Gluconacetobacter diazotrophicus PA1 5: one gene and its partner. The protein of the gene in region 2 interacts with the protein of the main gene of each other region in a pairwise test. Links are inferred from orthologs where the notes say so. Each region holds a gene or a part of one and is shown on either strand. Other genes may lie near its edges.

The links. Proteins that work in one complex are often made in the same cells at the same time.
Region 1: the proteins of GDI_RS06680 (region 2) and def interact in binary tests that used the Escherichia coli proteins (3 or more experiments, as listed by UniProt). The link is inferred for Gluconacetobacter diazotrophicus PA1 5 from one-to-one orthologs.

The regions. Positions count from the first base shown.
Region 1 is NC_010125.1:2,181,193-2,184,425, reverse strand. What follows is about bases 347-3,233. They hold def (peptide deformylase), read right to left. Parts: upstream 2,117-3,233; coding sequence 1,577-2,116; downstream 347-1,576. Other genes in these bases: cas2 (CRISPR-associated endonuclease Cas2), read right to left, coding at 3,001-3,233; fmt (methionyl-tRNA formyltransferase), read right to left, coding at 614-1,531; truA (tRNA pseudouridine(38-40) synthase TruA), read right to left, coding at 347-617. In the rest of the region: more of truA, read right to left, coding at 1-346. UniProt on the Escherichia coli protein: Removes the formyl group from the N-terminal Met of newly synthesized proteins. Requires at least a dipeptide for an efficient rate of reaction. N-terminal L-methionine is a prerequisite for activity but the enzyme has broad specificity at other positions.
Region 2 is NC_010125.1:1,407,167-1,410,813, reverse strand. Bases 301-3,255 are described here. They hold GDI_RS06680 (aspartate-semialdehyde dehydrogenase), read left to right. Parts: upstream 301-1,241; coding sequence 1,242-2,270; downstream 2,271-3,255. Other genes in these bases: sdhD (succinate dehydrogenase, hydrophobic membrane anchor protein), read left to right, coding at 2,922-3,255; sdhC (succinate dehydrogenase, cytochrome b556 subunit), read left to right, coding at 2,459-2,920; zwf (glucose-6-phosphate dehydrogenase), read right to left, coding at 301-958. In the rest of the region: more of zwf, read right to left, coding at 1-300; more of sdhD, read left to right, coding at 3,256-3,344; sdhA (succinate dehydrogenase flavoprotein subunit), read left to right, coding at 3,465-3,647.

The DNA of each region.
Region 1 (3,233 bases), 770 kb from region 2 along the record:
CGCACCTGGTGATGCAGGAACGACCGGGCCTCGGCCTCGATCACGATTTCCTCGCCCTGGCGGACGACGCCCAGCCGGTCCAGCGTCCGCAGCGGGCTCCTGGCCTGGCATGCGCTGGCGCGGAACGAAGTGAAATCATGCCGTCCCAGCAGAAGGCGGGCGGCCCGCGCCATGGCCGCTTCGTCCAGGGTGCGCTTGACCAGCCAGACCCGTCCGTCATCCAGGGTCGGCCGGCTGCGGCGGTTCAGGATCCGATAGCGATAGGACCGGCGGATGGCGGAAAACCGCGCGCTCCATTCGGTATCGACCGGACAGGCCCGCAGCACCGCCACCGGATAAGGCTTCATGTGGAAATTCAGCGCATCGCGCACGGTCGAATCGTTCAGGCGCACGTCGCCGGGAAAATCCAGGTGCGCCGCCTGGCCGGTGGCATGCACGCCGGCATCGGTGCGCCCGGCGGTAATGCTGGGCACGACGCGTCCGGACGCCAGCCGGCTCGCTGCTTCCTCCAGTACCTGCTGGACCGACAGGCCGGTGATCTGGCGCTGCCAGCCGACGAAGGGGCGTCCGTCATATTCGATGCGTACGGCCCAGCGCTGGAGCGACGGCGCGGTCACGATCCCAGCCGCGTGCCGACGGGGACCGGCTGGCCGCGCAGGAAGGCGTCGGCCTCCATCATGCCGCGTCCCGGGCGCTGGATGCGGGTCAGGCGCAGGGTCCCCTGGCCGCAGGCGACCGTCAGCCGGTCGTCCAGCACCGTGCCGGGTACCGCGTCCCGCGGCCCGTCGATCGGGGTCGCGGCGCCGATCTTCAGGACCGTGCCGTCCAGCGTGGTGAAGGTGCCCGGCCAGGGCGTCAGGGCGCGGACCTGCCGGTCGATATCCACGGCATCGCGGGTCCAGTCGATGCGTCCGTCCTCGCGGGTCAGGCGGGCGGCATAGGTCGCGCCCTCGGCGGGCTGGGGAATCGCGGCGGTCTCCGAATTCGCCAGGGCCGCCACGATCAGCCGGCCCCCCATGGCCGCCAGGTCGTCATGCAGCGTGCTGGCGGTGGTTGCCGGCGTCAGGGCGACGCGGCCGGTCAGCAGCATCGCGCCGGTATCCAGCCCTTCGTCCATCTGCATGATGGTCACGCCGCTCTCGTCGTCGCCGGCCAGGATCGCGGCCTGGATCGGCGCGGCCCCCCGCCAGCGGGGCAGCAGGCTGGCATGGACGTTCAGGCGAGCCCCGGCGCGGGGCGTCAGCATCGCGCCGGGCAGGATCAGCCCGTAGGCCGCGACCACCGCCGCATCCAGGTCCAGCGCGCGGAAGAACGCATGTTCGTCGTGATTGGCGCGCAGCCGGGTGGGCACGCGCACCGGAATGCCCAGCGCCTCGGCCGCCAGGTGGACGGGCTGGGGACGCACCGCCTGGCCGCGCCCGGCGGGACGGGGCGGCTGGCTGTAGACCACGGCGATCTCGTGCCCCGCTTCGTGCAGGGCGTGCAGGGCGGGAACCGCGAAATCGGGTGTTCCCATGAAGGCCAGGCGCATGACGATCCGATCCTGTTTCCCGAGAATGATCAGCGCTGAAAAGACTCAGCGTTTCTGGCGCTGTTCCTTGGCCAGGCGCCGCATGATCATGTTGCGCTTCAGCGTCGAGAGGTGATCGACGAACAGGATGCCTTCCAGATGATCGATCTCATGCTGGATGCAGGTGGCCAGCAGGCCGTCGGCCTCCAGTTCCTCCTCTGTGCCGTCCAGGGTGCGGTAGCGCACGCGGACACGGTCGGGGCGGATCACCTCGGCATATTGGTTGGGCAGGGACAGGCACCCTTCCTCGCGCGAGGCCAGGCTGTCCGATTCCGCGATCACGTCCGGGTTGATCAGGATCAGCGGCTGGCGCTCGCCTTCCTCGCCCAAATCCACGATGGCAAATCGCAGGCCCATCCCGACCTGCGGGGCCGCCAGGCCGATCCCCGGGGCCTGGTACATGGCGGCGAACATGCGCGGCAGGGCATCGCGCACGCCCGCCGCATCCTCGGGCCGGACGGGGCGCGCCTTCTGCCGCAGGATGGCCTGCGGCGCGACCAGGATGGGCATGGGAATGGCGGCGGCGATGGCGTCACGGTCGATCATGCAGGGCGATGTAGCGACACCGGCCCCGCCGCGCCAGAGGGAACCCGCCCAGCAGCGTGGAAAACCCGGAAGAATTGGATGAAAATCATGAGTTCTTCGTGCCCACAAAATCCACCGGCACAGCTAAGAGCAGCCGTGGTTTCCCTACCGATTTGCCGATGGTAGGCTGAGAACGCGCCGAGCAAGCTCGACACCATGGCCGTGGTTTCCCTACCGATTTGCCGATGGTAGGCTGGCGACAACGACGTCCGGCCGGCGCTCGATGCCGTGGTTTCCCTACCGATTTGCCGATGGTAGGCTTGAGCGTTGATCCGGCCATCATGCGCGATCGCCGTGGTTTCCCTACCGATTTGCCGATGGTAGGCTGCCATATTGGGCCACAAGCTGCCTCCGCTCGCCGTGGTTTCCCTACCGATTTGCCGATGGTAGGCTAAGACCGTCGTTGCCGGTATCGAAATCTGCGCCGTGGTTTCCCTACCGATTTGCCGATGGTAGGCTTCTTCGTGTGGCCGAAGGCCGTTATCTTGCGCCGTGGTTTCCCTACCGATTTGCCGATGGTAGGCTCCAGTGCGCACGCGCAAGGTATCGGAATCGGCCGTGGTTTCCCTACCGATTTGCCGATGGTAGGCTCTTCCCCATGTCGTCCAGCGCGGTCTTCGAGCCGTGGTTTCCCTACCGATTTGCCGATGGTAGGCTATACCCGGTCGAAACCAAAGGTCATGCGATGCCGTGGTTTCCCTACCGATTTGCCGATGGTAGGCTGAACCCGCCGTCACGCAATTAACCGGCCAGGCCGTGGTTTCCCTACCGATTTGCCGATGGTAGGCTACCTTGCAGGGAAGTAATTGGAACTGTTGTGATTTCCGCGTTTTTTGACGCCGAAATCACAACAGCACCATCTGAGAAGGTCCGATTCGCTCGGTTTTTGGCGCAAGGCCCAGCATCAATTCCATCCGTCCGTATTGCCTGTCCGTGATTTGTAGTGTCCGAACGCTACCTTCCTTTGGAAGATTCGACCGCACCCGCCGAACATGCTTTTCCACAGCGTCCTGTCCTCGGCAGATGCGTGCGTAAACCGAAAATTGCAACATCAAGAAGCCGTCATCCTTGAGGAAAT
Region 2 (3,647 bases):
GCTTTCCGTCGACGGTCCCGGCCCGGTACTGGCCGCGCACCGCGTCCTCCGGCGCCACCGGGCGGACGGATTCGAACAGCTGCTCCTTCGCCGTGCGCACCGTGTCGGCCGAGAACGAGGCCGGCGGTTCCATCGCCACCATGGCGAAGAGCTGGAACAGGTGGTTCGGCACCATGTCGCGCAGCGCGCCCGTCGGTTCGTAGAACGCACCCCGCTGCTCGACCCCGATGGTCTCGGCGGCGGTGATTTCGACATGGTCGATATACTCGTTCCGCCACAGCGGCTCGAAGATCAGGTTGCCGAAGCGCATGGCCAGGATGTTCTGGACCGTTTCCTTGCCCAGGAAATGGTCGATCCGATAGATCTGGCGTTCGTCCAGCACCGACAGGATCTGCGCGTTCAGCGCCCGCGCGGTCGCGAGGTCCGAGCCGAACGGCTTTTCGATCACCACGCGGCGGAACCTGCCGTCCTGTTCCGCCAGCAGCCCGGCCTGGCCCAGCGTGGCCACCAGCGACCCGAAGAAACGCGATGGCACCGCCAGGTAGAACACGGCGCTGCCCGGTAGTTTCTCGCCCAGGGCCCGCACCTGCGCCAGGTCCGAGAAATCGGTCTGGACGTATTCCAGCCTGTCCGCGACCCAGCCCCAGGCTTTGGCGTCGATGCTGGGGGTGTAGAATTCGGCATCGCGGTCGCGGGTGAATTCCTGCATCGTCGCGGCCAGCCCGTCGCGCCATTCCGCCGTGCTGCCCGGCACGCGGTCGATGCCGATAATGCGGAAATCCGGGTCCAGCAATCCGCTGCCCGCCAGGTTGTACAGGGCCGGCATCAACAGCCGCTTCGTCAGGTCGCCATGGGCGCCGAACACCACCAGCGTGGAGGCCGGGGCCGGCTTGCTGCCCGAGGGGGGGATGGCATGCCGGGCGCGCGCCGGCGACGATATGTCGCGAGAGAAGGACATGACGGATAGTTCTCCTGAACAGCCAGCAGCCCGAGCATAGACGCCGGCGCGGGGGAAGACCTTGCGCCAGATCACGAACGGCTGTCATGTCCGGCCATCAGACACCCGGCGGGGCGGAGCGGCAACGCACCGTGCCAACACAAGGATGCGAGACCGCAACCCGCGAGGCCCCGCTTGTCCTGCTTGCATAGCACCCGGGACGGCACTACCTGTCAGCGTCTCCAATCAGGAGAAAACACGCAGCCCCCGGGCAGGCCGGGCGCGCAGATCAGGGAATGGATCGATGGGATACCGCGTTGCGGTCGTCGGCGCCACGGGCGCCGTCGGGCGGGAAATGCTCAAGACGCTGGCCGAACGCGCGTTTCCGATAGACGAGATCGTCGCCCTGGCCTCGGCCCGATCGGCGGGGCAGGAGGTCTCGTTCGGCGACAAGACGGTGCTGAAGGTGCAGAACCTGGAGCATTTCGACTTCACCGGCTGGGACATCGCCCTGTTCTCGCCCGGGGCGTCGGTTTCGGCGGTGCATGCGCCGCGCGCGGCCAAGGCCGGATGCATCGTCATCGACAACACGTCGCATTTCCGCATGGAACACGACGTGCCGCTGGTGGTGCCCGAGGTCAACCCGAACGCGCTAAAGCGGGCGCGGCGCGGCATCATCGCCAACCCGAACTGCTCGACCATCCAGATGGTGGTGGCGCTGAAGCCGCTGCACGACCTGTTCACCATCCGCCGCGTCGTGGTGGCCACGTACCAGGCGGTGGCCGGCGCGGGCAAGGAAGGCATGGACGAACTGTTCGCCCAGTCGCGCGCCAGCTTCGTGGGCGACCCGCTGAAGGCCGAACAGTTCACCAAGCAGATCGCCTTCAACTGCATTCCCCATATCGACCGTTTCATGGATGACGGCGCGACCAAGGAGGAATGGAAGATGACGGTCGAGACCCGCAAAATCCTTGACCCTGACATCTCGGTTTTCGCTACCTGCGTGCGCGTGCCGGTCTTCATCGGCCATTCCGAGGCCATCACGGTCGAGTTCGAGGAACCCGTGGACCTGGAGCGCGCGCGGGAGGCCCTGCGCGAGGCGCCGGGCGTCATCCTGCACGACCAGCGCGAGGATGGCGGCTACGTCACGCCGACAGAATGTGTTGGTGAGGACGCAACTTACGTGTCGCGCCTGCGGATCGACCCGACCGTACCCAACGGCCTGGCCTTCTGGTGCGTGGCGGACAATCTGCGCAAAGGGGCCGCGCTGAATGCAGTACAGATCGCGGAAACCATGATCGCGCTGGACCTGATTCACCACAAGGCCACCTGATCGACACCACGAAAAACCGGAACGGTACGAAATCGTTCCGGTTGCGTGCCACGGCACTGCAATCACGCGTCTCGCGACCTCGTGTTCCCCCCTGCGTTGACCGCGCCCCCTCCCCGGCGTAGGACCGATACAGACACAAGGCGACGGAACAAACCGGAGCCATAATCAGGGAAATCGACGAGACGACCATGCAGGATGTCCGTGATGCGCTCTATATAGGGCACCGAAGCGACGGAACACTGACCCGGCGACCCATGTCCCCGCATCTCCAGGTCTATCGCTTCCGACTTTCAATGTTCCTTTCAATCGCGAACCGGGCAGCCGGCGTCGCGGCGGCCGCCGGTTCGGTACTCGGCGTGTGCTGGCTGAATGCAGCCGCGAAAGGCCCTGAATCCTTCAAGAAGGTTCAGAAGGTTACCCGCAATCCCCTGGGCAAGCTGGCCCTTGTGGGCTGGACGCTGTCGCTGGTCTATCATTTCGTCGCGGGCCTGCGCCATCTCTCGTGGGATGCCGGCTACCGCTTCGAGAAGAAAGAGATCAACGAGGACGGGCCCATCGCGGTGGGCGTGACGGTGGGGACGACGCTGGCGCTCGTCGCCACCATCTTCGGCCTTGCGGCCTGCCGTTCCAGAAAGAAGAAGGCATCCTGACATGAACGCGTCCCATACGCCGCGCATGGATGTCATGCGCTCGCAATTGTCCCGGGCACGGGGACTGGGCTCGGCCAAGACCGGGGTGGACCATTGGTGGATGGAGCGGATGTCCGCCGTCGCCCTGGTGCCGCTGTCGGGCTGGTTCGTGCTGCAGGTCCTGCGCCTGGCGGGCTCCAGCCAGGAAGATGTCGTGGAATGGGGCGGCAAGCCCGTCAATTCCTCGATGCTGCTGGCCCTGATGGTCCTGACCTTCTACCACATGCAGCTGGGCCTGCAGGTCATCATCGATGACTATGTGCATGGCAAGGCGCATCTGCCGGTCAGCCTGCTGATGAAGGGCGCCGCCTTCCTGATCGGGCTGTTCGCCGTGATCGCCGTCCTGAAGCTGGCACTGGCCCCGTCGCGCAAGGCAATCGCCTGACATGGCGGATCGGGCCCGCGCGGTCCGTGAGTACAGAGACAGCGATACAGAGACAGTTCCGGCCCGGCGGCGACACAAGCCGTCCCGCGGGCCGGACGAGCATCGGGACACGTCCAAGAAATGAACGCGATCACTCTCCCTTCATCAAATGCCTATCGGATCGTCGATCACGCCTATGACGTGGTCGTCGTCGGCGCCGGCGGATCGGGTCTGCGCGCCACGCTGGGCATGGGCGCCGCCGGCCTGAAGACCGCCTGCGTCACCAAGGTCTTCCCCACCCGCAGCCATACCGTCGCCGCCCAG